Regions from separate parts of the Rhodococcus (subgen. Prescottella) equi genome, predicted to be linked through region 2. Evidence: riboswitches for the same ligand, from Rfam matches in the RefSeq annotation. Region 2 holds a riboswitch; the other holds the start of a gene.
What was found. Region 2 has a riboswitch for S-adenosylmethionine ahead of C7H75_RS18020 (bifunctional o-acetylhomoserine/o-acetylserine sulfhydrylase). Riboswitches for the same ligand answer to the same signal wherever they lie in the genome.
Positions count from the first base shown of each region.

Region 1: another riboswitch for S-adenosylmethionine. It lies ahead of C7H75_RS02985 (aminotransferase class V-fold PLP-dependent enzyme); the one in region 2 lies ahead of C7H75_RS18020 (bifunctional o-acetylhomoserine/o-acetylserine sulfhydrylase).

Region 1 is NZ_CP027793.1:645,562-660,599, reverse strand. It holds gene C7H75_RS03005 (glycoside hydrolase family 26 protein) at 1-918, opposite strand, end outside; gene C7H75_RS03000 (oxidoreductase) at 1,040-1,825, shown strand; gene C7H75_RS02995 (methyltransferase domain-containing protein) at 1,846-2,604, shown strand; gene C7H75_RS02990 (LLM class flavin-dependent oxidoreductase) at 2,615-3,250, opposite strand; gene C7H75_RS02985 (aminotransferase class V-fold PLP-dependent enzyme) at 3,444-4,760, opposite strand; SAM riboswitch class IV at 4,814-4,928, opposite strand; gene C7H75_RS02980 (RNA polymerase sigma factor) at 5,000-5,899, opposite strand; gene C7H75_RS02975 (YciI family protein) at 5,966-6,673, opposite strand; gene C7H75_RS02970 (Pls/PosA family non-ribosomal peptide synthetase) at 6,824-10,813, shown strand; gene C7H75_RS02965 (M1 family metallopeptidase) at 10,810-12,126, shown strand; gene C7H75_RS02960 (MFS transporter) at 12,112-13,377, opposite strand; gene C7H75_RS02955 (GntR family transcriptional regulator) at 13,374-14,027, opposite strand; gene C7H75_RS02950 (ABC transporter ATP-binding protein) at 14,073-14,894, opposite strand; gene C7H75_RS02945 (FadR/GntR family transcriptional regulator) at 14,891-15,038, opposite strand, start outside.
Region 2 is NZ_CP027793.1:3,850,110-3,865,147, forward strand. It holds gene C7H75_RS17980 (D-alanyl-D-alanine carboxypeptidase family protein) at 1-1,062, shown strand, start outside; gene yhjD (inner membrane protein YhjD) at 1,069-2,094, opposite strand; gene trpS (tryptophan--tRNA ligase) at 2,102-3,145, opposite strand; gene C7H75_RS17995 (barstar family protein) at 3,160-3,603, opposite strand; gene C7H75_RS18000 (guanyl-specific ribonuclease) at 3,603-4,091, opposite strand; gene C7H75_RS18005 (exodeoxyribonuclease III) at 4,091-4,894, opposite strand; gene C7H75_RS18010 (MFS transporter) at 4,915-6,114, opposite strand; gene C7H75_RS18015 (NADP-dependent isocitrate dehydrogenase) at 6,223-7,440, opposite strand; SAM riboswitch class IV at 7,741-7,856, shown strand; gene C7H75_RS18020 (bifunctional o-acetylhomoserine/o-acetylserine sulfhydrylase) at 7,999-9,312, shown strand; gene metX (homoserine O-acetyltransferase MetX) at 9,309-10,454, shown strand; gene C7H75_RS18030 (DUF3017 domain-containing protein) at 10,485-10,760, opposite strand; gene C7H75_RS18035 (bifunctional methylenetetrahydrofolate dehydrogenase/methenyltetrahydrofolate cyclohydrolase) at 10,770-11,630, opposite strand; gene C7H75_RS18040 (GNAT family N-acetyltransferase) at 11,662-12,168, shown strand; gene C7H75_RS18045 (pentapeptide repeat-containing protein) at 12,181-12,795, opposite strand; gene C7H75_RS18050 (tRNA (cytidine(34)-2'-O)-methyltransferase) at 12,875-13,339, shown strand; gene C7H75_RS18055 (LysR family transcriptional regulator) at 13,336-14,238, opposite strand; gene C7H75_RS18060 (YeiH family protein) at 14,341-15,038, shown strand, end outside.

The DNA.
Region 1 (15,038 bases), 2.0 Mb from region 2:
CTTGTCATGATCGAACCACACGAATCCGGCGACGTCGCGTCGACTCTCGATCATTCGGACGAGATTCCGGATCCACTCGGATTTGGACCCTCCGGCTTCCGCGCTGCCCACTTCGGTCACGAGTTGCGGTTTCCCCGGAGCGATCCGGCGCAGTTCGTCCATGGTCGGCACGAAGAGGTCGGTCGGCGCGATCCAGTGACTCCACGGCTGCGAAGTTCCCCAGTTGTAGCCGTCCACACCCACCACGTCGACGTAGTCGTCTCCGGGGTAGGTCGCGCCCGTCGAGCTACTGCCCGGGAACGAGACATTTGGAGACCACACCCATTTGACGTTGTGGGCGCGTCGGGTCGCGAACAGGTCGTGCACGTGCCGCCAAGCCGCGACGTAGACATCGGCGGGGGTACCTGCGGCCACGCTCCACGGGTACCAGGTGCCGTTGGGCTCGTGCGCGAACCGCAGATACACCGGCTTCCCCCACGCGGTGAGCTCGTCCGCCCACCGGTACAGGTAGTCGTCGTGCACACCGTCGACGATCGACTGCAGCGCGAATCCGCTCGAATCGTAGGTGCCACCCTCGATCCATCTCCACGGCTCCCACGTGACGATCGGATCGGCACCGAACGCGCTCACGGCATCGAGTCCGGCGATGGGCGGCGCCGTAGCGAAGTCGGAGAACGACAGGACGACACTGGGCGCCTTGCCGACGGTGCGGGCAACTGTCAGGAATTCGTCGACTGCCGTCGACCCGCCGGGCGTGCTCACCCCGAATCGGAGGCACGGACCCGGATCGGCATGCAGGGCGGTGACCGTGCCGTCACACGTGACAGGGCGTGCGCAACCGGCCACGAACACCGATGTCAGTGCCAGCACGACGACCGCCCCGACCTGCCTCTTGATTCCGGCACGCACTTCCACCATGAGGGCAGTGTTCCCGAACCGGACCGCTCACGCACCTGTCGTCGCGAAGAGCGCCCTCTGGCTCGGCAGGACGCCGGTAGCATGGGATCCGACACCGTCCGATCCACAGGATCGAGAAGTGATGGACCTGCATCTGGCCGGGAAGACCGTCGTGGTCACGGGCGCGAGCAAGGGCATCGGGCTGGCGGTGACGCGCGCATCGGCATCCGAGGATTGCCACGTCGTCGCCGGATCTCGCACTCGCACTCCCGAACTCGAATCGCTGGAGGCCCAGGGAAATGTGACGTTCGTGCCGTGTGACCTGTCCACGGCGGAGGGCCCGGTCACGCTGGTCGAGGCTGCGGCCGAACGCGGCGGAGTGGACATCCTGGTCAACAACGCCGGGGCGGTCACGCCACGCACCGGTGGTTTCACGAGCGTCTCCGACGAAGACTGGATCGCGTCTCTGTCGGTGACGTTCCTGTCCGCGGTGCGCACCACCCGTGCGGCGCTCCCCCAGATGGTTCGCCGCGGCGGCGGAGCCGTCGTCACCGTCAGCTCGGTCAACGCGCTTCTTCCGGATCCCGGGGTGGTGGACTACTGCGCGGCGAAGGCCGCGCTCACCAACTTCTGCAAATCACTGTCCAAAGAGGTTGCCGGCCAGAATATCCGGGTCAACACCGTCAGTCCGGGGCCGGTGACGACGGCGCTGTGGCTGGCCGAGGACGGGGTGGCGTCCACCGTCGCGCGTGTCAGTGGCAGCAGCGCCGAAGCGGTCGTCGAGGCCGCCGCCGCCGGCTCCGAGACCGGACGATTCACCCGCCCGGACGAGGTGGCCGATCTGGTGCTGTTCCTCGCCAGTGATCGCTGCAGCAACGTCACCGGAGCCGACTTCGTCATCGACGGCGGACTGATCAAAACCCTCTGATCTCTGGGAAACTCGTTGTCATGGAGCGCACATTCGACGAATTGGTCGCCGAGGCGGAGGCCGCCCCGACGGAGGGCTGGGAGTTCTCGTGGCTCGACGGGCGAGCCACCGAGGAGCGCCCGACCTGGGGTTACCAGCGTCTGCTGGGTGCGCGTCTCGCGCGAGCGTCGGCCGCGCTCGACATCGAGACCGGAGGCGGAGAGGTCCTCGCCGGCGCGGGGGCGATCGCTCCCACCACGGCCGCGACGGAATCGTGGCCGCCCAACCTCGCGAAGGCCACCGAGATGCTGCACCCGCTCGGCGTGGTGGTGGTGCACGCGTCGGACGAGCCGCCACTACCGTTCGCGGACAACGCTTTCGATCTGGTCAGCAGTCGCCACCCCAACGTCGTCTCGTGGCCGGACATCGCCCGTGTGCTCGCCCCCGGCGGCACCTATCTGGCGCAACACGTGGGGCCGGCGAGCGCCTTCGAACTCACCGAGTACTTCCTCGGTCCGCAGCCCGAGGCGCGAGAACTGCGACATCCGGACACGGCCGTGGCAGAGGCGCACGCCGCCGGACTCGAGGTCGTGGATCTGCGGTTCGAGCGGCTACGCATGGAGTTCTTCGACGTCGGCGCGGCGATCTATTTCCTGCGGAAGGTGATCTGGATCGTCCCCGGCTTCACCGTCGACGCCTACCGTGGCCGGTTACGGGACCTCGACCGGCGGATCCGAGCGGAGGGGTCGTTCGTCGCCCACTCCACCCGGTTCCTCATCGAGGCCCGCAAACCGGGCTGACGGGGCGAACTCAGGACGCGCGAGCAGGGCGAGTCCGCCCGAACCGGGAAAGCGCCTCGTCGACGGCGTCCGACGCGGTCGCCAAGCCACGACGCTCCAGCCAGGGCAGGGTTCCGTCCACTATGCGCTCGAGCACCTTCGGGAGGGCGAGCGGCAGCAGTGTGACGCCGTCCGCTACGTCGGCGGCACGGATGTCGGCGAGCAGGCTCCCGAGTCCCTCCGCGGTCCCAACGTACGTCAGCGACGACGACTGGTGCGGCACCCCGAGAGTCTCGTCGAGCAGTGCCAGTTCGGTACGCGCGCTTCGCGAATCGGGCGCGATCAGGACCTCGATGTCGACGAGGACGGTGACGCTGTTCGGATCCCGCCCCTCGGCGGCGACCTCGGCGCGGATCCGTTCGCGGGCCTGCTGCGCGTCGCGCAGATCCGCAGCCTGGATGCGCTGCACCACGGCGGGCCGGGCGGCGAGGTCGAGGATGTCGGGGCCAACCGTCAGGTCGACCCAGTAGTCGGGCCCGGTGAGCGGGACGTTGCCGGCGATCCGCGATGCGGCGGGATGATGCCCGGCACCGGTCAGTTCGACGGCCACCCGCAGCGGACGCCGCGGGGCGATGGACGGGACGGAGGCGAAAACGGAGTGGGACATGACGAACTCCTCGGAAGAAGACAGCTGATGGAGGGCGCGGGGCGTCAGCGCGTACAGCTGTCCGAGGAGGTGCGGCACAGATCGACATGACGGCGGGACCACTGCCCGTGCGTGTGCGTCGACTGCATGCGCGTCACGCTATCCCCCGATCCTGTCCCCCACCACAGTTCGAATCAGACCGATTCCGAGACGGTCAGACGCACTCGGCGGCACCGTCGGTGCTGCTGGAGAAGCCACGCGTCTCCGGAACCGGGTTCCACAGGCCGTCGGTCTTGCCGTAGTTCCACGTCTGCTCGCCGGCGACCAGCCGGCGGACGGCGGCGATCAGCCGCTCGACGTCGTCGGAGCCGGTGCCCAGGCCGAGGCTGGCGCGCACCGCACCGCCGGCGTGACCGATGCGGTTGAGCAGCGGGTGGGCGCAGAATCGACCGTCGCGCACACCGATGCCGTGCTCGGCCGACAGGTATGCGGCGATCTGGCCGGGCTCGTAGCCGTCGATGGTGAAGGTGACGATGCCGACGCTGTCCGGGGCGTCCGACCACAGGCGCAGCAACTGCACGCCGTCGATCTCCGCGAGCCCCTCCGCGAGACGGGAGGCGAGCACCTGCTCGTGTTCGACCACCTTGTCGAAGTCCAACGCGGCCAGCGCATCACACGCAGCAGCGAGCGCCGCGACACCGAGGACGTTGGGGCTGCCGGCCTCGTGGCGGGCCGGGGCCGGGGCCCAGCAGGTCTCGTCGACGGTCACCTCGCGCACGGCGCCGCCACCGGCGAGGTAGGGCTCGGCCTCGTCGAGCCAGTCCCGACGGCCGACCAGGACGCCGGCCCCGAACGGCGCGTACAGCTTGTGCCCGGAGAACGCCAGGTAGTCGACACCGCTCTCGGCCAGGTTCACGCGGCGGTGCGGAGTGAGCTGTGCGCCGTCGACGAGGATGCGGGCACCACAGCGGTGGGCGACCTCGGCGAGTTCGGCGATGGGGAGGACCTCGCCGGTGACGTTGGAGGCGCCGGTGATCGCGAGGAGGGCAGCGGGCTTGGCGCACAGCTCTGCGACGATGCGGCGGATGGTCTCGGCCACCGTGTCGGCGGCCTCGACGACGCGAGAGTTCTTCCACGGCAGGAAGTTCGCGTGGTGCTCGATGTCGAGGACCACGACGTCGCCGGGAACACAGCTGGCGAGCAGGTTGAGTGAATCGGTGGTGTTGCGGGTGAAGACCACGACCTGGTCGGTGTCAGTGCCGACGAAGCGCTCGACGGATCCACGGGCGTTCTCGTAGGCCTCGGTGCTCACCCGCGAGGCGTAGCCGGCACCGCGGTGGACGCTGGCGTAGAAGGGCAGCAACTCCTGGACGCGGTCCGTGACCTGCGACAACGCCGGGGCGCTGGCTGCGTAGTCGAAGTTTGCGTAAACGCAGGTTCCACCCCCGACGAGCGGAACCTGCAAGTCACAGCCGGACACCCGGGCGATCGGAGCGGTGGCGCAGGCGTCGGCGGTCAGTACAGCGGTCATCACAAATCCTTCGAGTCTTGGGACTCGTCGGCAGTGGAAGTCGACGCCATCGGAGTCCGCGCTTGCCATGTCCTTGTGGACCATGACCTGGTCGTCACCCGGAGCACCCCACCGCGGTTGGAGGGTTGCCGACCAGCTAGCCGGGGCTTGACGCTGGTACTCGTGACCTGGCAACGAGAATGGCAGAGCCGTCCTCGCGATGTCAACCCACCGTCAACCCTTCGAACATGAGACGGTGGTCACACTTGGGCCGCCTCCTGCGGCCGCCCGGCCCGCCGCAGGAGATCGGCGCGAACCGCCGCCACCACGTGCTCGAGCCGATCCGCGCCGGGGGTCCCCAGCTCGTCGACCACCCGCAGCCCGACGTCGGGTCCGTCCCGAAAACTCACCGCCACAGCACGATTGATTCGCACTGCCGGAGATTCCCGCAGTGCCGGCAGCCGGTCGTACGCGCCGACGATGCCGACCCAGTCGGTGTCCGCGAAGGTCGGTGCGACAGCGTGCGCGGCGGCGATCGACGCCTCGATCGCATACCGTCCGCCGTCACTCTCACCGGCAACGGTCATGCACGCCAAGCCTTCCGCGATCCGCTCGCGGTTCCATCGACCGCGGTTCTGCTCGTCGAGCGGCACCGCCCGTCCGGTCGCGTCGACACGGGTGTCACGTCGGCTGTCCTGCAGGCACATCAGGGCCGACAGGCCCCACACCTCGGGCTCCGCGGGCACGAGTACGCACAGCAGACGCCCTAGCCGCAGCGCCTCGTCGCACAGCTCGGCCCGGACCGCGGATTCCCCCGCCGTCGCCGAGTAGCCTTCGGTGAAAACGAGATACACGCAGGCGAGGACGATGGGCAGCCGCTCGGGGAACTGCTCGTCGGACGGTAGCCGCAGCGGGATCCCCGCGTTCCGAATCTTCGACTTGGCGCGGCTGAGTCGCTGTCCCACCGTGGTTTCGGGCCGCAGGAACGCGCGCGCGATCTCGGCGGTGGTGAGTCCGCAGACGAGACGCAGCGTCAACGCCACCTGTGACTCCGCGGACAGCGCCGGGTGGCAGCACGTGAAGATCAACCGCAACTGGTCGTCCGCGACGGACGGCATCTCCTCGTCGAAGTCCTCGAACTTCTGCCGGAACGCGTCCACCTCGCGGTCGCCGCGCAGCCGTTCGGGCGCGTGAGCCCCACCGTCGCCACCTCGGCCGCGACTCGGTCAGCCGGCAACGATCTGCCGGAGTTCGACGCACCCCTTGGACCCGACCGGAATCTGCGAGGCGAGCGCGATCGCCGCGTCCCGGTCGGGAGCGGACAGCACGTAGATACCGTTCGCGATCTCGTCGGCCTCGGTGAACGGTCCGTCGGTCAGCAGCATCTCCCCGTCGCGCAGCCGCACGGTCGTCGCCGACGCCGGCGGGAACAGTGCGCCGGATCCCTTGATTCGGGCGCCCGCGATCTCACCGAACCGCTTGTGCTCGGTCACCCGCGCCTCCCATTCGGCCGATCCGGGTTCGTTCGCGGCTCCGGACGGTTCGCGCAGCAGTGCGGCCCACCACGTGTCCATCGGCTCGTCCTGGGAGTTCCAGAACACCATCGGCCACAACTCGACGTGCCCGGTCGAGACCTCGGGAATCTGCCGCACCATGCTCAGCGCGGCGTCCAGGTCGGCGGCGTCGAACACGTAGTAGCCGCCGACCACCTCCGTGACCTCGGCGAACGGCCCGTCCGTCACCACCGCGTTCCCGCCGCCGTCGTGCCGGATCGTCGCGGCCTCCGAACCCGGATACAGCCCGCCACCTGCGACGGCCTCCTGCGCCCTGGTCCAGAACTCCTGATGCCGCTGCATCGACGCGGCGTACTCGTCGGTCCCGGGTACCGACGCGGGTCCGCCCTCCTCGGCGGCGAGCAGTGCCAAGTAGTACATGTCGTCATCTCCCTCCGACGCGGGGCCGAGTACCCCGCTTTCGTCAACACGACGTGCGGGGCGCGCCGATTTCGACACATCCGGGGGAGAATCTCCGGGAAGAAGCGATTCGCCCGGCCGGGCGGGTGTTCATCCTCCGGACACCTGGACGTGAGAGAACCTGATGTCCGCCCGACCAGGCACAGAGAGGGACGTCCCGGATTGTCTGCCCAGCAAGCAACAGACCAGTCGGACCAGCAGTTGTCGCACCGGATACCCGCCGAGTTCCTGCGGGCGGGCCTCGCGCCCGCACCCCGCACCCTCGTCGACATCCTCGAGGCGACGGCCGCGCAACACCCGGACGCGACCGCGATCGACGACGGCGCGGCCCCCCTCACCTATCGCGAGCTGCTCGCAGAGATCGATGCCGGCGCCCGCGGCCTCGCGGACGCAGGAGTGGGCGCGGGCGACCGGGTCGGCGTGCGGATGCCGTCGGGTTCGCGCGATCTGTACGTGGCGATCCTGTCGGTCCTGGCGGCCGGCGCGGCGTACGTGCCGGTCGACGCGGACGACCCCGACGAGCGCGCCGAGTTGGTGTTCGGGGAGGCCCGGGTGGCGGCGATCCTCACCGCCGACGGCGTGCGGCCCGGCACCGCACCTCGCCGCACGGAGGTGCCGCAGGTCCGCCCGCCCACCCCCGACGACGACGCCTGGATCATCTTCACCTCGGGTTCCACAGGCACCCCGAAGGGTGTCGCGGTCACGCACCGCAACGCCGCCGCGTTCGTCGACGCGGAAGCACGAATGTTCCTGCAGGGCAATCCGATCAACCCCCGCGACCGGGTGTTGGCGGGGCTGTCGGTGGCGTTCGACGCGTCGTGCGAGGAGATGTGGCTGGCGTGGCGGCACGGCGCCACGCTGGTGCCCGCACCACGCTCGCTGGTACGCAGCGGTATGGATCTCGGACCGTGGCTGGTCTCCCGCGACGTCACGGTCGTCTCCACCGTTCCGACGCTCGCTGCCCTGTGGCCGGCGGAGGCACTCGAGGCGGTGCGGCTGTTGATCTTCGGCGGCGAGGCGTGCCCGCCGGAGCTCGCCGAACGTCTCGCCATCCCCGGCCGCGAGGTGTGGAACACGTACGGCCCCACCGAGGCCACCGTCGTCGCGTGCGGAGCGCGCATGAACGGCACCGGTCCGGTCCGGATCGGCCTGCCGCTCGACGGTTGGGATCTCGCGGTGGTCGACGCGTCCGGTGAACCGGTCGCCGAAGGCGAGGTCGGCGAGCTCGTCATCGGCGGCGTCGGGCTGGCCCGGTATCTCGATCCGGCGAAGGACGCCGAGAAGTACGCCCCGATGCCGACGCTCGGCTGGGACCGCGCGTACCGCAGCGGCGACCTGGTCCGCCTCGACACCGCCGGTCTGCTGTTCCAGGGCCGCGCCGACGACCAGGTCAAGCTCGGCGGACGCCGCATCGAACTCGGCGAGGTCGACAACGCGCTGCAGCACCTTCCCGGTGTCAGTGGCGCCGCCGCCGCGGTCCGCAAGACGGCGGCCGGGACATCGGTCCTCGTCGGCTACCTCGCCAGCACCGACCCCGACTTCGACCTGAAGGCGGCTCGCGACCAGCTGGCCGAGCAGCTACCGGCCGCCCTGGTCCCCAGACTCGCGCTGGTCGACGAACTCCCCACCCGCACGTCCGGCAAGGTCGACCGCAACGCGTTGCCGTGGCCGCTGCCCGGCGCGGCGGAGGATCCGGGCGAAGCACTGGGCCTCGACGGCACCGCGGCCTGGGTCGCGGGTCTGTGGGCGTCGATCCTCGGCGCGAGCATCACCGGACCCGGTGACGACTTCTTCGAGCTCGGCGGCGGATCGCTTTCCGCGGCCCAACTGGTGACGGCGCTGCGCGAGCGCTTCCCCGAGGTGACCGTCGCGCAGTTGTACGACCATCCGCGGCTGGGCTCCCTCGCCGCCTTCCTCGACGAACTCTCCCCCGCCGCGAGTACCGCGCCCCGGCACGTCACCCCGATGTCCCGCCGTGCCCAGGCCGCCCAGATCGCGGTCACGGTGCCGCTCATGACGCTCACGGGACTGCAGTGGGTGACCTGGCTGGCGATCACCGGAAACGTGCTGGCGTGGTTCGACGTCGACTGGGCGCCGACGCTGTCCTGGTGGTGGGTGGCGCTGGCGTTCGTCCTCTTCATCACCCCGTTCGGCCGGATGACCATCGCGGTCGCCGGGGCCCGGCTGTTGCTGCGCGGCCTGGAACCGGGCACGTACCGGCGCGGCGGCCCCGAACACCTGCGCCTGTGGATCGCGCTGCGACTCGTGGAGGCCAGCGGCGCCGACAATCTGTCCGGCGCGCCGTGGATGCTGTACTTCGCCCGCGCCCTCGGCGCGAGGGTGGGCCGCGGCGTCGACCTGCACACTCTGCCGCCGGTCACCGGCATGCTCGTGCTCGGCGACGGGTGCTCGGTGGAGCCCGAGGTGGACCTGTCGGGGCACTGGATCGACGGCGACGTCGTACACATCGGCGAGATCCGGATCGGCGCCGGTGCCGCCGTCGGCGCTCGGTCGACACTGCTGCCGGGCGCGCGGATCGGCCGGGGAGCGGAGGTCGCACCGGGCTCCGCGGTGTTCGGGAAGGTCAAGGCGGGCCAGCACTGGGCCGGATCGCCCGCCGTCAAGGTCGGCAAGGCCACGCACCCGTGGCCGGATCACCCGCCGCGCCGCGCCGCGCACTGGGTACCGATCTTCGGTGTCACCTCCGTCGTCCTGGCGGGCATGCCGATCTTCGGTCTGGCCGCCGGCCTGCTCCTCGTCGGCCTGCGGGTCCGCGGCGCCGCCGATCTCGGCGACGCCTTCCGGCGCGCGCTGGTGATCCTGCCGGTGGCGACACTGGCGAGCCTGTTCGTCTTCGCGGCACTGACGGTGATCGCCGTGCGCCTGCTGTCGATCGGGTTGACCGAGGGCTACCACCCGGTCCGCAGCCGCGTGGGCTGGCAGGCGTGGGCCACCGAGCGCCTCATGGATTCGGCGCGGACGTTCCTGTTCCCGCTGTACGCGAGTCTGCTGACGCCGCTGTGGTTGCGACTGCTGGGCGCCAAGGTGGGCCGCGACACCGAGATCTCCACGGCTCTCGTGCTACCCAAGTTCACCACCGTCGCGGACGGCGCGTTCCTCGCCGACGACACCATGGTGGCGAGCTACGAACTCGGCGGCGGCTGGATGCGCATCGAACCCGCCAAGGTCGGCAAGCGTGCGTTCCTGGGCAACTCCGGCATGGCCGGTCCCGGCCGACGGGTCCCCAAGAACGGGCTCGTCGCGGTGCTGTCGGCCGCTCCGAGCAAGGCCAAGTCGGGGTCGTCGTGGCTGGGCAGCCCGCCGGTCCGGTTGCGCAGGGCCGCCACCGAGTCCGACGCGTCCCGCACCTTCGAGCCGCCGCTGCGGCTGAAGGTCGCCCGCGCGTTCGTCGAGACGTGCCGACTGATCCCGGTGATGGTGACGTTCGGGATCGGCCTCGGGGTCCTGTTCACGCTGGCGTGGCTGGTCTCGGTGGGCGGTTTCCCGCTCGCCGCTGTGTGCGGCGGCGTGGTCCTGATGCTCGCGGGCGCCGTGGCGGGCGCGGTGTCGGTGGCCGCGAAGTGGCTCGTCGTCGGCCGGATCGGCGCCGTCGAGCATCCGCTGTGGAGTTCTTTCGTATGGCGCAACGAGGTGTCCGACGCGTTCGTCGAGACCGTCGCCGCCCCGTGGTTCGCGCGCGCCGCGAACGGCACGGCCGTCATGAACGTGTGGCTACGCGGTCTCGGCGCGACCATCGGCCGCGGCGTGTGGTGCGAGACGTACTGGCTGCCCGAGGCCGACCTGGTGACGCTCGGTGACGGCGCCACCGTCGAACGAGGGTGCGTCGTGCAGACGCACCTGTTCCATGATCGGATCATGTCCATGGACACCGTCACGTTGGGCGCGGGCGCCACCCTCGGCCCGCACTGCGTCGCGCTGCCTGCCGCCGGACTCGGCGACGGCGCCACCGTGGGCCCCGCGTCGCTCGTCATGCGCGGCGACGTCGTCCCGGCGTCCACCCGATGGCAGGGTAATCCGATTGCGCCGTGGAACGACTCGATGCCGTGGAACGATTCGGCGGCCGACGGAGCCGCAAGGTGAAGCCCGGCAAGACGTCCGAGGGGCCGCTCGACCCCTACCTGCCGCGGAACGGCAACCGCGGCTACCGGGTGTCCCGGTACGACCTCGAACTCACCTACAAGGTGCACAGCAACCGACTGTCCGGCAAGGCCACGATCACCGCGACCACCACCGACGTGCGCCCCCGCGTCTCGCTGGACCTCGCGCCGACGATGCAGGTGGCCAAGCTGTCGGTGAACGGACGCCGCGTCGCGAAGTACACCCACCGCGACGGGAAGCTCACGATCGCGCCGGCGCAGAAGATCCCGGCCGGCGGCGTGCTCACGATCTCCGTGCAGTACTCGGGCAACCCGCAACCGATCGTGACCGAGTGGGGCGACGTCGGCTGGGAGGAACTCACCGAGGGCGCACTCGTGGCGAGCCAGCCCAACGGCGCGCCGTCCTGGTTTCCGTGCGACGACCACCCGAGTTGCAAAGCCAGCTACCGCATCTCGATCACCACCGATTCGCCGTATCACGCCCTCGCCAACGGCAAACTCGTCCGCAAGCAGACCAAGGCCAGCCACACCACGTGGGTGTACGAACAGACCGAGCCGATGTCGACGTACCTGGCGACGCTGCAGATCGGCCCGTACGAGCGCCGACGCGTCGGCCACGGCCGGGTCCCGATCCACGCCGTGCATCCCCCCGATCTGCGTGACCGGTTCGACCACGACTTCGGCCGGCAGCCGCAGATGATGGAGGTCTTCGAGAAGCTCTTCGGCCCTTACCCGTTCGAGGACTACTCCGTAGTCGTCACCGGCGACGACCTGGAGATCCCGATCGAGGCGCAGGGCCTGTCGATCTTCGGCGCCAACCACTGCGACGGCCGACGGGGCTCGGAACGTCTGGTCGCCCACGAACTCGCGCACCAGTGGTTCGGCAACAGCCTCACGCTCGGGCAGTGGAAGGACATCTGGCTGCACGAGGGTTTCGCCTGCTACGCCGAATGGTTGTGGTCGGAGAACTCCGGCGGGCCCGACGCCCACACCCACGCCGCGCAGGCGCATCGAGGTCTGGCCGGCAAGCCGCAGGACATCCTGCTCGGCGACCCCGGACCGGAACTGATGTTCGACGACCGCATCTACAAGCGCGGCGCCCTCACACTGCACGCGCTGCGGCAGCACCTCGGGGACGACGCATTCTTCGGCCTGTTGCAGCAGTGGACCGCGAAGTATCGGCACGCGACGGTGTCCACCGAGCAGTTCACCGATCTGGCAGCGCATTTCACCGACAGGCCGCTGCGGGCGCTGTGGGACAGCTGGCTCGGGGCGAAACCGCTACCCGCGCTCTGACACCTCGGGCAGGTGCCGGCGCCACTTGACGAGGACCAGCACCAGGCTGGCTGCGGCGACCACAGCACCGAACACGAACATCATCGGATAGGTCAGCGAGGTGGTGGATTCGGCGATCATCGCCATCACGGCCGGCACCGCGAAGCCGAGGTAGCTCAGCGAGTAGAACACGGCGGTGAGTCCGGCCAGATCGTCCGGGCCGGCGATCCGCTGGATCTCCTGCAGACCCGACACCAGCGCCAGTCCGTAACCGCAGCCCAGGATCGCGGCCGCGATCATCGACATGGGCACAGTCAGCACGTTCGATGCGACGGCCGCCACCGACATTCCCAGCACGAGCACCGCGAGAGCGACCGCGACGGCACGGGCGTTCGACGGGGTGTCGATCCTGCGGCCGACGGCCTGGATCGCGAAGCCGGATCCGAGCCCGATCATGCACAGCAACGCCGAGAACGCCACGGGGGCACTGCCGCTGCGGCCGGTCATGAGCGCCGGCATCACGGCGTACGCGGATGCGGCCGCCCCGAACACCCACGGCGCGACCGGCGCGACGACGTACAGGAAGCGCCGGTGCCCCACGGCGGGAATCTTCAGATCCCGCGCCAGCGAACGACGCTCGGCCTTCGGTACTGCGGGCCGGGTCTCCGGCGCCCGCAGCAGCGCGAGGCCCGCCGCCAGTGACAGCGCCGAATGAACCAGGTACGCAAGCGCACTGGGCCACGGCGCCCACTGCGCCAGGATACCGGCCACACCTGCACCGATGCCGAAACCGGCCGTCAGGCTCATCGCGGCACGGCGGGCACCGGCCCCCGGCCGGGCAGCCGGATCGCGATCCGGTGTGGACAGTTCCTTGAGCCAGCTCCCGCCGACGGCCATCCCCAGCCCCAGCGCGACACCCGACAACACGCGTCCGACGATCAGCCACGCCGCCGAGTCCGGCCCCGTCGCCAGCACCAGTGAACCGGCGACCGCGATGAACGGCGCGGGAATCATCAGCGGACGCCGCCCCAACCGGTCCGACAGCGGACCGCCGATCAGCAGCGCCGGCACGATGCCGAGCACGTACGCGAACAGGAAGGTGTCGACCACCACCTGGGTGAAGCCGTGGTCCAGTTTGTACATCACCAGCAGGGGCGTGAACTCGTTGCCGCCCCACGCGACCGCGAACATCCCCGCCGCGACCAGCGTCCAGTGCCGCAGGCGGGCGGCGGAGCGCGGGTCGACGACTGCGTCTTCCCTGACGGCTGTCATCGCCGGCTCCCCTCTCCGAGCGCGTGGACCTCTCGCATGTGGCGGCGGACCGCGGCCGCGAAGCCGGCCGCGTCGCCGGCCGCGATCAGGTCCGTCAGCCGGGAGTGGTCCTCGACGATCTTGGTGATCTGTTCCGGGTCCCGAGCGAGCGACGACGCCGTCATCCGGCGCTGACGCTCCCGCAGGCCGTCGTAGAAAGTCTCGAGCAACGGGTTTCCTCCCGCACGCACAAGCGTCCGATGGAAGTCCGCGTCGAGCGCACTGAACTGCGGCGCGTCGCCGCCTGTCGACACCAGCTCGCGCTGGCGCACCAGGTTCTCCCGTAGTGCCGCGACCAGCGCATCCCGCGCCCGCGGGTTCGACGCGACGGCCTCCACCGCATGCACCTCGACGAGCAGGCGGGCATCGACGACGTGCTCGGCCTCACCGTCGGCGATCGGAACGATCAACGCACCACGCTTCGGGTACAAGCGCATCCAACCTTCGGCCTCGAGTCGCAGGAAAGCTTCTCGCACCGGCGTTCGGCTCGATCCCATGCGCGACGCGATCTCGCCCTCGCTGATCAGCTCGCCGCCCGGCAGTGCGCCGGACAGGATCAGTTCCTTGACCTCGCGGTAGGCCGACTCGGCTGCTGAGTACAACTTAGACACAAGATGTATTTATACGCCTTGCGAAAGATCTGCCTGCGGGCGGGGTCAGTCCGCGGACGGCGGGACGGCCGTGCGGGACTGCGCGGAATACCGGCCGCCGTGGCGCACGATCTTGATGGGGTGGTCGAAGCACTCACTGATGCGCGCGGTGGTGATCACCGACTCCGCATCCCCCTGCGCGGTGATGCGACCTTCCCGAATCAGCACAGCGTGCGTGGTCGTGGTCGGGATCTCCTCGATGTGGTGCGTGACGAGAATGCTCGCCATCAACGGGTGCTGCGCCCGCATCTCGTCGAGCGCGGTGAGAAGTTGCTCGCGGGCCGCGAGGTCGAGGCCGGTGGCCGGCTCGTCGAGGAGCAGCACCGGCGGATCGGGCATCAGCGCCCGCGCGATCAACGCCCGGCCGCGTTCGCCCTGAGACAGAACGGGCCAGCGTGCCTCGATACGCGACGTCATTCCCATCATCGCGATCAGTTCCGCGGCCCGCGCCCGGTCCGCGTCGGTCGGCTGCCACCGCTGCGCGAACTCGGGAGTGTTCGTCAGTCCGGTGAGCACGACGTCGTGCACCGTCAGCGGACGCTCGATCGCGTGCCGCGGATTGACGTGCCCGATGTGCGATCGCAGCTCACGCATGTCCACCCGGCCGAGCCGATGCCCCAGCACGTGGACCGTTCCATGGGTGGGATGCGTGACGGCACCGAGCAGACTCAGCAGCGTGCTCTTGCCGGCTCCGTTGGCGCCCAGGAGCACCCAGTGCTGCCCCTGCTCGATGCGGACGTCGATGCTGCTGAGGATCTTTCGCCCGTCGCGGATCAGATCGACGCCCTCGGTGCTCAGCACCACCTTGTCATCCGTACCGGTACTCACTGGCCGTTCCTTCCGTCACGCAGGCTCGCGATCATAGGGTCGAGGTTTGCTGTCGTCGCGTCGACCGCGGCCGCACCGTCCCCGAGCTCCAGCGCGGCGACGAGGCGGTCGTGGGCGCCGCCGGTGTCCGGCAGCGCCGGTTCG
Region 2 (15,038 bases):
CCGAACGAGCCGGTCGGCGGTGCGGCACTCGGCAACTGCGGTGTGGTCACCGCCCCCGGCACCCCGCCACTGCCCGCCGAGATCTCGGCGACGGGCTGGGTTCTGTCCGACCTCGACACCGGTCAGGTGCTCGCCGCGAAGGACCCACACGGGCGTTACCGGCCCGCCAGCACCATCAAGGTGCTGCTAGCGCTGGTGGCGCTCGACGAACTCGATCTCGACACCACGATCGTGGCGAACCCCGAGGCCGCGTCCATGGAGGGCAGTTCGGTCGGCCTGGGCGCCGGCGGCACGTACAGCAACCTGCAGCTGATGCAGGGGCTCGTGATGCGGTCGGGCAACGACGCCGCCCAGGCGCTCGCACAGCAGCTCGGCGGCGAGCAGGCCACCGTCGCCAAGATGAACGCCAAAGCGGCGTCCCTGGGCGCGTCGGACACCCGGACGGCGTCCGTCTCCGGTCTCGACGGACCGGGCATGTCGACGTCGCCGTACGACCTGGCGCTGTTCTTCCGCGCGGCGATGCAGAACCCGACGTTCGCCGGGCTGATCACGACGGACACCGTGATGTTCCCCGGTCATCCCGCCGACCCCACCAAGCCCGACGACAAGCCGGTCGATCCGTACCCGATCTTCAACGACAACCAGTTGCTCGCCAACTACCCGGGCGCCCTCGGCGGCAAGACCGGCTACACCGACGACGCCAGGCAGACGTTCGTCGGCGGCGCCGAGCGGGACGGCCGCCGCCTCGCCGTCACACTGATGGCCGCCGACGTGCTGCCGATCCGGCCGTGGGAGCAGGTCGGTCGGCTGCTCGACTACGGCTGGGCGCTCGACCCCGCCGTCTCCGTGGGCGTCCTGGTGGATCCGAAGGGCGCGGACGAGCCGGCCGTCCAGGTCGCCGGGCCCGAAACACACGGTCCGGGGGGCATGGATCTGGCGTCGGGTTCGGACCTGCCGAACAAGGAGGTCGCCGGACGCGTCGCGATCGGCATCGTCGGGTCGGGCATCGTCCTGGGTCTGCTGGGCTGGGCTCGGGCACTCACCCGCCGCCGCCGGCGCTGACGAGGCTCAGTCGCCCCGTCGCCGCCACAGGCCCGCCAACCCGATCGCCGCGAGTGCACCGGCGCCGGTGAGAGCGAGCGCTTCCTTCGCCGACGCCCCTTCCCGTACCTCGACGCGAGGCCGGATGACGGCGGAGTCAGGCGGCGGGACGTACGCATTCGCGAGATTCTCCCGGGCGGTGGCGGCCCACGCGGTGGCGAACAGGATGAGGCGCGCGCTGAGGTTCGCGAATACGAGGAGACCGATGATCGGCCCGAAGGCCGCACCCGCGGGCCCCTGGCTCACTGCCTCGAGATAGATGGCCCCGACCTGACGGAAGACCTCGAAGACGATCGCCGCTGCGAACGCAGCGCGTCCGGCGCTGCGCAGGGTCACCGCTTCGCGCGGCATCCGCGCGATCACCCAAGACAGCAGCGCCCAGGTGGCGAGCACGCTGATCGCCAGCGACGTGATCCGGAGCAGGACGCCCACGCCGGTCACGTGCTCCACGCCGAGCCACTCGACCACCTGACGAGCGACCGGGCCGTTGCTGAGCGCCGACAGTCCGAACGTCACGAGCATCGCCCCACCGAGGCCGAGGAGCGCCCCGAAGTCCTTGAGTTTCGTGATCACGAAGTTGCCGGCCTCGTGGGTGTGCTCCCACATCGCCGTCAGCGCGTCCCGCAGGTTGGTGATCCAGCCGATGCCGGCGTACGCGGCGCCGAGGAGACCGAACACCCCCACGCTGGTGCGCGCGGAGATCGCCGAATCGATCAGCCCGTTGACGGTCTCGCCCAGACCACCAGGCATGTTGTTGCTGACCTGGTCCTGGATCTCGTCGACCCACTCCGGGTTGCCCGCGAGCGCGAAACCGGCGACGGCGAACGCGACCATGAGGATCGGAACGATCGCGAGGATCGTGAAGTACGTGATCCCGGCGGCGTAGTAGTCGCCCTTCTGCTGCTGGTAGCGACCGCCCGCTCGGACCAGGTGATCGAGCCACGGCCGCGCCGCACGCTGCCTGTCGAGAAAGCTGGGCGCGGCATCGGCCATGTACGGATTACCTCCTGGTCGTCAGGAATCCCACCTTCTCATAGACCTGGCCGAGTGTCCGGGCAGCGACCTCGCGGGCCCGATCGGCCCCGGAGGCGAGGATGCGGTCCAGTTCGGCGCGGTCGGAGAGGTAGCCGTCGACCTTCGCGCGCAGCGGCGTGACGAACTCGCCGAGCACCTCGGCGGTGTCCGCCTTGAGGTCGCCGTACCCTTTGCCCTCGTAGCCGGCGACGAGGTCGTCGATGCTCTTGCCGGACAGTGCCGACTGGATGGTGAGCAGGTTGCTCACGCCGGGCTTGTTCTGCGGATCGAACCGAATCTCGCGCTCGTTGTCGGTGACGGCGGACTTGATCTTCTTGGCCGAGACCTTGGGGTCGTCGAGCAGGTTGACGAGGCCGGCCGGAGTGGGGCCGGACTTGCTCATCTTCGACGTCGGGTCCTGCAGGTCGTAGATCTTCGCGGTGCCCTTGATGATCTGCGGCTCGGGGATCACGAACGTCTTGCCGAAGCGGGTGTTGAACCGGCCGGCGAGGTCACGCGCGAGTTCGAGGTGCTGGCGCTGGTCCTCACCCACCGGCACGCGCTGCGGGCGGTAGAGCAGGATGTCGGCGGCCATCAGCACGGGGTAGGTGAACAGCCCGACGCTGGCATGATCGCTGCCCTGCCTGGCCGACTTGTCCTTGAACTGCGTCATGCGGCTGGCCTCGCCGAAACCGGTGATGCAGTTGAGGACCCAGGCCAGCTCGGCGTGCTCGGGAACCTGGCTCTGCACGAACAGCGTCGACCGCTCGGGATCGATGCCGAGCGCGAGCAGCTGAGCGACGGCCCGAAGGGTGCGCTGACGCAGTTCCTTCGGGTCCTGCGGCACGGTGATCGCGTGCAGGTCGGGGATGAAGTAGAAGGCGTCGAAGTCGTCCTGCAGAGGCACCCACTGCTGCAGCGCACCGAGGAAATTGCCGAGGTGGAACGAGTCGGCGGTGGGCTGGATACCGGACAGGACGCGGGGCTTCGCGGTCGGTGCGGTCGTGGGATTCTCTGCGGTGCTCGACATAATCCCCGATACTTTCACGCGCCGGGATCGGCGATGCGAGGGAGGTGCACGCCGACCGCGGCGAACCGATCGACGACGGCGTCGGCGCCTCCGGGCCGCACCTGCAACACGAGCGACGCGTCGGTTGCACCGACCGCCTGCGCGAACCACGGCAGTTCGGTCGGTTGTTCGTTCAGCAAGCTGTCGGCGTCGAGCACCAGCACCACCGCGTCGGCGCCGACGGTGTCGGCGAGTTCGCCGAGACACTCGTCGAACGCGTCCTTGTTGCGGCCGAAGTAGTACGGGAACTGCAGGGCCGCGGCGAACTCGTCGAACAGCGCCGCGACCGTCGGCATCCGCCTGCCCCGCACGTGCCGGACCGGCCGGAGCGCGCGCAGGTCCTCCTCGATGCCCGCGGTGCGGCGTGCATCGGCGACGAGCAGCGACAGTCCGCGCGGAAACGTCGGAGTGGGGGCCATCACCGCATCCTTGCGAAGGTCTCGTAGTGATCGTCGGTGTACCACGCGGACCCGTCGCTGCCGGTCACGATGCGCTCCGCGTCGCGGCCCCGGCCGTCCACCTTCCGGTTGACGTCCCATTCCTGGTAGCGGATCTTCCCGCCCCCGTCTGTCGCGGGCAGCCGGCCCTCGTGGTTACCGAAAGTCCGGCCGCCCTGGGTGCCCGGGGCATCGTCCGGTGGCCAGCGTCCGGCGTCGACGGCCGCGAGCGTGGCCCACGCGGCCTGGGGCACACCGCTCGCCTCCCGGACAGTCGAGGTGGTCGTGCTGGACGTCGTGGCCGGCGCCTTCGGAGCCGCGAGGGCAGTGCTCGTGGCCGACACGGGCACCGACGACGCGACCGGAGATTTGTCGTCGCCGCCGTTCTGGGTGCCGACGAACACCGCGGCCGCGAGTCCGACGAGGGCGACGAGCAGCGCGACGATCGGACTCCTGCGCTGCGGAGCCATCAGCGGAACTGCACGGTGACGGGCGCATGGTCGGACCAGCGCTCGGCGTAGGTCGCGGCCCGCTCGACGCGCGCTTCCTTCGCCCGCGCGGCCAGGCCGGGGGTGGTCAGGTGGTAGTCGATACGCCAACCGGCGTCGGTGTCGAACGCCTTGCCGCGGTACGACCACCACGAGTACGGGCCGTCGACGTCCGGGTGCAGTTCGCGCACGACGTCCACCCACGCGCCGCCGGCGAGCAGGGCGCCCACCCAGTCGCGCTCACCGGGCAGGAAGCCCGACTTCTTGACGTTGCCCTTCCAGTTCTTGATGTCCCGTTCGGTGTGGGCGATGTTCCAGTCGCCGCACACCAGGACGTCGCGTCCGGCCGCCACTGCCGCCTCGGCGCTCGCCGACAGGTGCGCCGCGAACGACGCCATGAAGCGTTCCTTCTGCTCCTGCTTGGGCGTCTCCGCCTCCCCGGTCGGCAGGTACAGGCTGCCGACGGTGAGCGCGTCGAAGTCGGCTTCGATGTAGCGTCCGGCATCCGCGAACTCGTCGTCCCCGAAACCGATGCGGACGGCGTCGGCAGGACGCCGCGACAGCACCGCCACACCGTTGCGGCCCTTCGCCGACGGTTCCGCAGACGCGACGTGCCAGCCCTGGTCGAGGGCCGGCGCCAGCGTCTCGTGCAGTTGTTTGTCGGAGGCGCGCGTCTCCTGCAGGCAGACGACGTCGGCCTGGGATCCGGCGAGCCAGTCGATCAGGCCCTTACGGGCGGCGGCGCGGACGCCGTTGACGTTGACGGTGGTGATGATGTGCGGCACGCGGAGAACCGTATCGGACGTCACCGACGCGCCGTCACCACCGCGACGGCCAGGACTGCCAGACCGGCGAGCGCGAGCGCCGACCCGACCAGAGCGGGAGCGGTGTAGCCGAGGCCCGCCGCGATGACGACCCCACCGATCCATGCGCCGAACGCGTTCGCGACGTTGAGCGCGGAGTGGTTGAGGGCGGCCGCGAGGGTCTGCGCATCGGCGGCCACGTCCATCAGCCGGGTCTGCAGGCCGGGCACGAGCGCCGAACCGGCGGAGGCGACGAGGAACAGCACGAGCATCGCGGTGAAGGGATTGTGCGCCGCGACCGCGAAGAGCGCCAGGAGCCCCACCAGGGCAGCGAGCATCGCGAAGAGTCCGGGGGTGAGCGCCCGGTCGGCGAGGCGGCCGCCGAGGGTGTTGCCGGCCACCATGCCGAGCCCGTAGACCATGAGCGCGACGGGCACCAGCGTCACCGGGAGTCCGGCGACGTCGGTCATGGTCCAGCCGACGTACGTGTACACCGCGAACATGCCGCCGAAGCCCACGGTGGCGACGACGAGGGTGAGCCACACCTGTCCGCGCCGGAGGGCGGACAGTTCGGTCCGCGGGTCGGTGGTGCGCACGTCGTGCAGGGGCGGTACCCGGAGCGCGATCGCCGCGACGGTGAGCGCGCCGATCAGGGCGACGACGGCGAACGCGCTGCGCCAGCCGAGCCCCTGCCCGATCCAGGTCGCCGCCGGCACCCCGGCGACGTTGGCAACCGCGAGGCCGCTCATGACCATCGCGACAGCCTTCGCACGGTGCCCCGGTCCGGCGAGGTACGCGGCGACCAGCGACGCGACGCCGAAGTAGGCGCCGTGCGGGAGTCCCGCGACGAAGCGCGCCACCAGCAGTCCGCCGTAGCTGGGCGCGACGATCGTGGCGGCGTTGCCGACGGTGAACGCGATCATCAGCGCGATCAGCAGGGTCTTGCGCGGAACCCTCGCAGTCAGTGCGGCGATGACCGGCGCGCCCACGACGACGCCGAGCGCGTACGCGGTGATGACGTGTCCGGCAGTGGACTCGGAGATTTTCAGGCCGCCGGCGATCTGCGGCAACAGGCCCATCGCGGCGAACTCGGTGGTGCCGATGCCGAATCCGCCCATCGCGAGGGCGAACATCGCGCGGCGGCGTCGGGCAGCCGGGACGGGGCTGCCGGACGGCGCGGGAACGGTGGCCGAGACGGTCAAGAGAGATACCTTCCGGGCACGGTGGAACAAGACGTCCGACGGTAGTGAGGAAATGGAAACGGGACGTTCCCACGAGGGGAACGTCCCGTTTCGGCGAGGGTTACGCGATTACGCGCGCGCCTTCTGCAGGTTCTCGTCGAGGGTCGCGAGGAACTCCTCGGTGGTCTGCCAGGCCTGGTCCGGGCCGACCAGTAGTGCGAGGTCCTTGGTCATCTGACCGTTCTCGACGGTCTTGATGACGACGTCCTCGAGCTGCTGTGCGAACTCGATCAGCTCCGGGGTGTTGTCCAGCTTGCCGCGGTGCTCGAGGCCCCGGGTCCACGCGAAGATCGACGCGATCGGGTTGGTCGACGTCGGCTTGCCCTGCTGGTGCTGACGGTAGTGGCGCGTGACGGTGCCGTGTGCGGCCTCCGCCTCGACGGTACGGCCGTCCGGGGTCATCAGCACGGAGGTCATCAGACCCAGCGAGCCGTAGCCCTGCGCAACGGTGTCGGACTGGACGTCACCGTCGTAGTTCTTGCAGGCCCAGACGTAGCCACCCTCCCACTTGAGGGACGAGGCGACCATGTCGTCGATGAGGCGGTGCTCGTAGTGCAGGCCGGCGGCGTCGAACTCGGCCTTGAACTCGTCCTCGTAGATCCGCTGGAACTCGTCCTTGAACATGCCGTCGTAGGCCTTGAGGATCGTGTTCTTGGTGGAGAGGTACACCGGGTAGTTCTGCTGCAGGCCGTAGGACAGCGAGGCCCGCGCGAAGTCCTGGATGGACTTCTTGTAGTTGTACATACCCATGACCACGCCGCCGTCCTCGGGCAGGCGGCACACCTCGTGCTGGATCGGCTCGGAGCCGTCGTCCGGGGTGTAGGTGATGGTGACGGTGCCGGCGCCGGGTGCCTTGAAGTCGGTGGCGCGGTACTGGTCACCGAAGGCGTGACGGCCGACGATCACCGGCTTGGTCCAACCGGGGACCAGACGCGGGACGTTCGAGATCAGGATGGGGGCGCGGAAGATCGTGCCGCCCAGGATGTTACGGATGGTGCCGTTCGGGGAACGCCACATCTTCTTCAGGCCGAATTCCTCGACCCGCGCCTCGTCCGGGGTGATCGTGGCGCACTTGACGCCGACGCCGTGCTTCTTGATCGCTTCGGCGGCGTCGATGGTGACCTGGTCGTCGGTGGCATCGCGATGCTCGATCCCCAGGTCGTAGTACTCGAGATCGACATCCAGGTAGGGATGGATCAGCTTGTCTTTGATGAACTGCCAGATGATGCGCGTCATCTCGTCGCCGTCGAGTTCGACGACCTTGCCTTCGACCTTGATCTTGGACATGGGGGCTTCGCGTCCTCCTAGGAAGTGTCCCTGGTTCCGTTCCCTGGGTACTGGGGGTGCACGGGCCACTTTGTGAGTGGACCCGCCAACGGTTCAATTATCAAACGTAGACGGTTCGGATCTCCCTCGGCAGGGACGACCCAAACATGACGAGCGTACTGCTATTGCTTCCGAGCGCAACCATGCCCCCTGGCTCACTACCCCTACCTACCGGTAACTTTGCCGGTTCTCCACACCTGGGGTCGAAAGATCAGCCCCCTCCTTCCCGTGTGCCCGTTTCTGCCGTTAAGATCACGGCCAGGTCATGAGTGTCAGCGTCAAGCCCCGGCTCGCTGGCCGGCAACCCTCCAACCGCGGTGGGGTGCCCCGGGTGATGACCTGGTCTTCCGACTCGAGCCGGAAGACAAGCGCGGGTCCGCTGGGACGGACCCACTGACCGGGCCATGCCCCACCGGAGGTTCTTCATGTGTAGTTGTCACGAGTAGCCGGTCCACAGGCGCGCAGTCGATGCTGCGCCAACCCCATCTGCAGACTTCACACCCTGGAGTAGAACGACTCATGACCGAAATCACGGACGCCGCTGTCGACCCGACCGCGAACTGGAGCTTCGAGACCAAGCAGGTCCACGCGGGACAGACGCCCGACGGCGCCACCAACGCCCGCGCGTTGCCGATCTACCAGACCACGTCGTACACGTTCGACAGCACCGACCATGCCGCAGCGCTGTTCGGCCTGGCCGAGCCCGGCAACATCTACACCCGCATCATGAACCCGACGCAGGACGCCGTCGAGCAGCGCATCGCCGCGCTCGAGGGTGGCGTCGCCGCTCTGCTGCTGGCCTCCGGGCAGGCCGCCGAGACGTTCGCGATCCTCAACCTCGCCGAGGCCGGCGACCACATCGTGTCGAGCCCGCGTCTGTACGGCGGCACGTACAACCTGTTCCACTACTCGCTGCGCAAGTTGGGCATCGAGGTCTCGTTCGTCGAGGATCCCGACGACATCGAGCAGTGGCGTGCCGCGATCCGCCCGAACACCAAGGCGTTCTACGGCGAGTCGATCTCGAACCCTCGCAACGACATCCTCGACATCCCGGGGATCTCGAAGGTGGCGCACGAGAACGGCATCCCGCTGATCGTCGACAACACCGTCGCGAGCCCGTACCTGATCCGTCCGCTCGAGCACGGCGCCGACATCGTCGTCCACTCGGCCACGAAGTACCTCGGCGGCCACGGCACCGCGGTCGCCGGTGTGATCGTCGACGGTGGAAAGTTCGACTGGACACAGGGCCGCCACACCAACTTCACGACTGCCGACCCGAGCTACCACGGTGTCGTCTTCGCAGATCTCGGCGCGCCGGCGTTCGCTCTCAAGGCCCGCGTGCAGCTGCTGCGCGACCTGGGTTCCGCGGTCTCGCCCTTCAACGCGTTCCTGATCTCGCAGGGCATCGAGACGCTCAGCCTGCGGATGGAGCGCCACGTCGCCAACGCCAAGGCCGTCGCCGAGTACCTCGAAGCCCGACCGGAGGTCACGTCGGTCTCGTACGCCGGGCTGCCGTCGTCGCCGTGGCACGAGCGGGCGAAGACGATCGCCCCGCGCGGCACCGGCGCGATCGTCGCGTTCGAGCTGGCCGGTGGGGTCGAGGCCGGCAAGAAGTTCGTCAACGCGCTCACCCTGCACAGCCACGTCGCCAACATCGGTGACGTGCGCTCGCTGGTGATCCACCCGGCGTCGACCACCCACTCGCAGCTCACCCCGGAGGAGCAGCTCGCGTCGGGTGTCACCCCCGGCCTGGTCCGGCTCGCCGTCGGCATCGAGGGCATCGACGACATCCTCGCCGACCTCGACGCCGGTTTCGCGGCGGCGGCATCTTGACCGTCAGCTCCGTTCGCAACGCCCGTCCGGCGGGGTTCCCCCCGCCGGACGGGCGCTTGTGCTTTGTCCACGTCGGCTCGATCGAACTCGAGAGCGGTGTGGTTCTTCCCGATGTCGAGCTCGCCGTCCAGCGGTGGGGCGAGCTCGCGACCGACCGGGACAATGTGGTCCTCGTCGAGCATGCCCTGACCGGCGACTCGCACGTGACGGGCCCCGCGGACGACGAGCACCCCTCCCCCGGCTGGTGGGACGGCATGATCGGCCCGGGCGCCCCGATCGACACGAACGAGTGGTGCGTGATCGCCACCAACGTGCTCGGCGGCTGCCGCGGTACGACGGGACCCGGTTCGATTGCCGCGGACGGCACGGTGTGGGGGTCGCGCTTCCCGGAGATCTCCATCCGCGATCAGGTGGCTGCCGAGGTCGCCCTCGCCGACGTGCTCGGCATCGAACGTTTCTCGTCCGTCATCGGCGGGTCGATGGGCGGCATGCGGACGCTCGAGTGGATCGTCGGGCATCCCGATCGGGTCGACTCGGCTCTGGTCCTCGCGGTCGGTGCTCGCGCCACCGCCGACCAGATCGGCACCCAGACCACCCAGATCGCCGCCGTGACGAGCGATCCCGACTGGCAGGGCGGCGACTACCACGGCACCGGGCGAATTCCCCGCACCGGTCTGGGACTCGCCCGCCGGATCGCGCACCTGACGTACCGCACCGAGGCCGAACTCGACTCCCGTTTCGCCAACGACGCCCAGGCCGACGAGAATCCCTGGGACGGTGGCCGGTACGCGGTCCAGAGCTATCTCGACCACCAGGCCGACAAGCTGGTTGCCCGCTTCGATCCCGCCACCTACGTGTTGCTGACCGAAGCGATGAACCGGCACGACATCGGTCGCGGACGCGGCGGTGTCGCGGCGGCGCTCGCGTCCACGAACGTGCCCGTGATCGTCGGCGGCGTCGACTCCGACCGGCTGTATCCGCTACGCCTGCAACAGGAACTCGCGGACGGGCTGCCGGGCAGCGACGGGCTGCGGGTCCTGGAATCGAAGGACGGCCACGACGGCTTCCTCACCGAAGCGGACGCCGTGGCGGAACTGTTGAAGGAGACGATGGAACTGGCGCGCGCCGCCCGCCGGGGCTGAGCGCGAACTCCCGCAGATCCGAGCGGCGCGTCAGTCGGTCCCGAGGGGGTCGATCGACGCCGCCAGCGCGATGATCGTGGCCCCGACGACCGCCATCGCCGCCACATCGAATCCCTTGCCGCGCACGGCGAGCAGCCCCACCCGGTCGGGCGACAGTGCCGCGCGCAGGAGAGCCGCGAGCACCGTGGCGCCCCCGAGAACGAGGGCGCCACGGCGCCAGCGGTCGGCAAGGACCAGCACGAAGGCCGCCGCCACCACGAGGACGACGGCGAGCAACGGCCAATTCCTGCGCGCGAACTGCGTCACGGACCGGTCCTAGTCGGACTGTCCGGCGAGCTGCTCGGCCCGCTCCACGACATTGGTGAGCAGGAAGGCACGCGTGAGCGGTCCGACACCACCGGGGTTCGGCGACACGAAGCCGGCGACCTCGCGGACGTCGTCGGCGACGTCACCGCGCAGTCCGTCGGCGGTGCGGCTGACGCCCACGTCGAGCACGGCGGCACCCGGCTTGACCATGTCCGCGGTGATCAGACCGGGCACGCCGGCGGCAGCGATCACGATGTCCGCCTGGCGCACCTGCGCGGCCAGGTCACGGGTTCCGGTGTGGCACAGCGTGACCGTCGCGTTCTCGGTGCGGCGGGTGAGCAGCAGGCCGATCGGGCGACCGACGGTGACGCCACGACCGACGACGGCGACGTGGGCACCGGCGATCGGAACCTCGTAGCGACGCAGCAGGTGCACGATTCCGCGCGGGGTGCACGGCAGCGGCGCCTCCTTGCCCAGGACCAGGCGCCCCAGGTTCACCGGGTGCAGGCCGTCGGCGTCCTTGTCGGGGTCGACGCGCTCGAGCGCGGCGTTCTCGTCGAGGTGCTTCGGTAGCGGGAGCTGCACGATGTAGCCGGTGCACTCGGGATTGGCGTTGAGCTCGTCGATCGTGGCCTCGAGCTCTTCCTGCGTGATGTCGGCCGGCAGGTCGCGACGGATCGAGGTGATGCCCACCTTCGCGCAGTCGTTGTGCTTGCCGCGCACGTAGGCGGCCGAACCGGGGTCGTCGCCGACGAGGATGGTGCCCAGTCCGGGCGTGATGCCCTTCTCCTTCAGGGCTGCCACCCTGGCCTCGAGGTCCTCGAAAATCTCGTCGCGGGTTGCTTTGCCATCCAGGATCGTTGCAGTCACGGCGACCATTGTTCCAGGCTAGGGTCGCTGCATGTCACCGGCTCCGGATCTTCGTGGTCCACGTGTCCTGTTGACCCCCGTCCAGCCGTCCCACCACGCACGGCTGCGCGAGATCCATCGGCTTCCCGAGGTGAGCCGATGGTGGAAGGAACCCGCCGACGACTGGCCGGCCGATGACCCCGACACCGTCGGATACGCGGTCGTCGTGGACGACCGTGTCGTGGGATTCGCGCAGTGGTACCAGGAGTCCGATCCGGAGTTCCGGCACGCCGGACTGGATCTGTTCCTCGACGGCGCCGTGCACGGGCAGGGCCTGGGAAGCGAAGTGGTGCGGAGGCTGTGCAGCCACCTCGTCGACGATCGCGGCTTCCACCGGATCGTCATCGACCCCGAGTCCGCGAATGCGGCGGCGATCGCGTGCTACCGCAAGGTGGGGTTCCGTGAGGTCGGCATCATGCGTGAGTACTGCCTGGGCGCAGACGGGGTGTGGCGCGACGGGCTCCTGATGGATCTGCTGGCACGCGAACTGGTGCGCTGACCGACAGCGCCGTCACGGTTCGACGGTCAGGCCGTGCGCGACCGCGTACGCGACCGCCTGCGTCAGTTCGACCCGGGTCTTGTCGAGTTTCGCGGCGGTCCACAGCCCGGGGTCGACGTGAGCGCCGCGCAGGTCGGCGCCCTCGAGCCGGATCGCCTCGACCCGCGCGCCCGACAGGTTCACCGACCGCAGCACGGCGCCGCGCAGATCTGCCTGCACCAGGTTGGCCTCGCGGAATCGACAGTCGGTGAAGTCCAACCCCCGCAGGTCCGCGCCGCCCATCGACGCCAGCGTGAAGTCGACCTCCTCGACCACCAGCGGCCGCATCTGACACTCGACGAAGATCGAACCGAGCATGCTGCAACTTCGGAAGCTGCTGTGCCACATGGTGGTCCGCGCAAACATGCACGACCGGAACGCGCTGCCGTGGTGGTGCGAATCGGTGAGGTCGGCACCGGTGAAGTCACACTCGGTGAAGACCACGAACTCGGTGTCGAGTTCCGAGAGATCCGCGTCGCGGAACGAGCACGCGGTGTAGTGCTGCCGGACCCACTTCTCCCCGGTCGCGCGGGCATCGGAGAAGTCCTCCCCCACGATCTCGACGATTTCACCGGTCATGAAATCCATGCTGCCCCCGCCCACCGACAATTTCGACCGGCGCGATCCGCTCGGCGGACGGCGACCCGTACCTGGCAAGCTGAACGCCGTGTTCCGAGTGATGTTCCACGAGCCCCGCATCCCACCCAACACGGGAAACGCGATCCGCATGGTCGCCGGGACGGGCTGCGAACTGCACCTCGTCGGCCCGCTCGGGTTCGACCTGTCCGAGCCCAAGCTGCGGCGCGCAGGCCTCGACTACCACGACCTCGCCTCGGTGACGGTGCACGAGAACCTCGAGGCGGCGTGGGACGCGCTCCGACCCGAGCGGGTCTTCGCCTTCACCGCGCACGCGTCGACGTCGTACGCGGACCTCGCCTACCAGCCGGGGGACGTGTTGCTGTTCGGCCCCGAGCCGACCGGGCTGGCGCAGGACGTGCTCGAGGACCCGCACGTCACCGCGCAGGTGCGGATCCCGATGGTGCCGGGCCGACGGTCGCTGAACCTGTCGAACGCGGCGGCGGTCGTCACGTACGAGGCCTGGCGCCAGCACGGTTTCGCGGGGGGCGTCTAGCCGACGCCGCTGCGGCGCACCATGCGCACCAGGTCACCGGCGGGACCGGACAGCTGACGGGGGCCGCGCCACACCGCACGCAGGCTGCGTTCGAGCACCAGGCCGTCGACGTCCACCACCTTCAACTCCCCCGCGGCCACCTGATCCGCCACTGCGAGGGTGCTCATCACCGCCGGCCCGACACCCGCGATGATGCTGGTGCGGATGGCCGCGGCACTGCCGAGCTCGAGCAGCGGCGGCGTGCTCGGCAGGTCCTGCAGGGCGACGTCGAGGGTGGTGCGGGTGCCCGAGCCGGGCTCGCGGACCACGAGCGGCGTCTGCGCCAGCTCGGCGACGGTGATCGGCTTGCGCCGGCGCGTCCACGGGTGCCCCGGATGCACGACGACGACCAGCTCGTCCCGCGCGACGGTGACACTGTGCAGGCTGCGCGGCAGTGTCGGTGATTCCACGAATCCGACGTCGCAGGCGCCCGACTCGAGCCGCTCGAACACCTGGGTGGAGTTGAGCACCTGGAGATGGATGGTGACGTCGGCGTCGAGCCCCCGGAAGCGACCCAGCCACCCGGGGAGCAGATGTTCGGCGACGGTCATACTGGCGCCGATCGTCAGCTCCGCGGAACGTTCGGCTCTCAGCCCGTCGGCGACGTCGAGAAGTCGGTGCGCCTCGTCGAGCAGGCGGCGTGCCCAGTGCACGACCACGGTGCCCTGCGGGGTGAGTGTGGATCCGGTGGTACGCCGATCCAGCAGCGGCATACCGAGTTGCCGCTCGAGCTGTTTGATCGCGCGGCTCCCGTTGGGCTGCGCCATTCCCGCGTTTCTGCTTGCCGCGCTGAGACTTCCGTGGTCGTCGACGCCCACGAGCAGTTCCAGGACATCGAGGTCGGGCCAGCGGCGACGCATTCGCAGATTGTATGCGCCGAACTATTGACATATCCGATCGATATGCCGCCATACCGTTTTGCCGTCTACCGAACGACCGTTCAGTGACGGAATCTGGAAGCCATGAGCAGTAGCGTCGAGCAGCAGACCACCGCCCCCGAGGCACCCGGCCGCGCCCGGGCCGCCGCGGCCTCGCTGATGCCGGGAGTGGCGGTCGCCGCCGTGGCCACCGCCGTCGCGATGGGCGTCGGGCGCCTGCTTCCGACCGTCAGCCCGCTGCTGATCGCGATCGTGCTCGGCGCCGTCGCCGCCAACACCGTGCAGCTTCCGGCGACGATCCGGCCCGGGCTCACGTTCTCCTCGAAGAAGCTCCTGCGGGTGGGGATCGCGCTACTCGGTCTGCAGCTGATGCTCAGCGACATCGTCGGGCTCGGGTGGGGCATGATCGCGGTCGTCGTCGCGATCGTCACGCTCGGCATCACCGGAACGATGATGATGGGCAGCGTGCTCGGTCTGTCCTGGACCCAGCGGCTCCTGATCGCCTGCGGGTTCTCGATCTGCGGTGCGGCCGCAACCGCCGCGGTCGACGGGGTCGTCGACGCCAAGGAGGAGGAAGTCCTCACCGCGGTGGCGCTCGTGGTGCTCTTCGGCACCCTGATGATCCCCACGATTCCGCTGCTCTCCCGCGCGCTGGGCATGGACGAGACCACGGCCGGCATGTGGGCGGGCGGGTCGATCCACGAGGTCGCACAGGTCATCGCGGCGGGCGGCGCCATCGGAGGCGGCGCCCTCGCCGTCGCAGCCGTCGTGAAGCTCGCCCG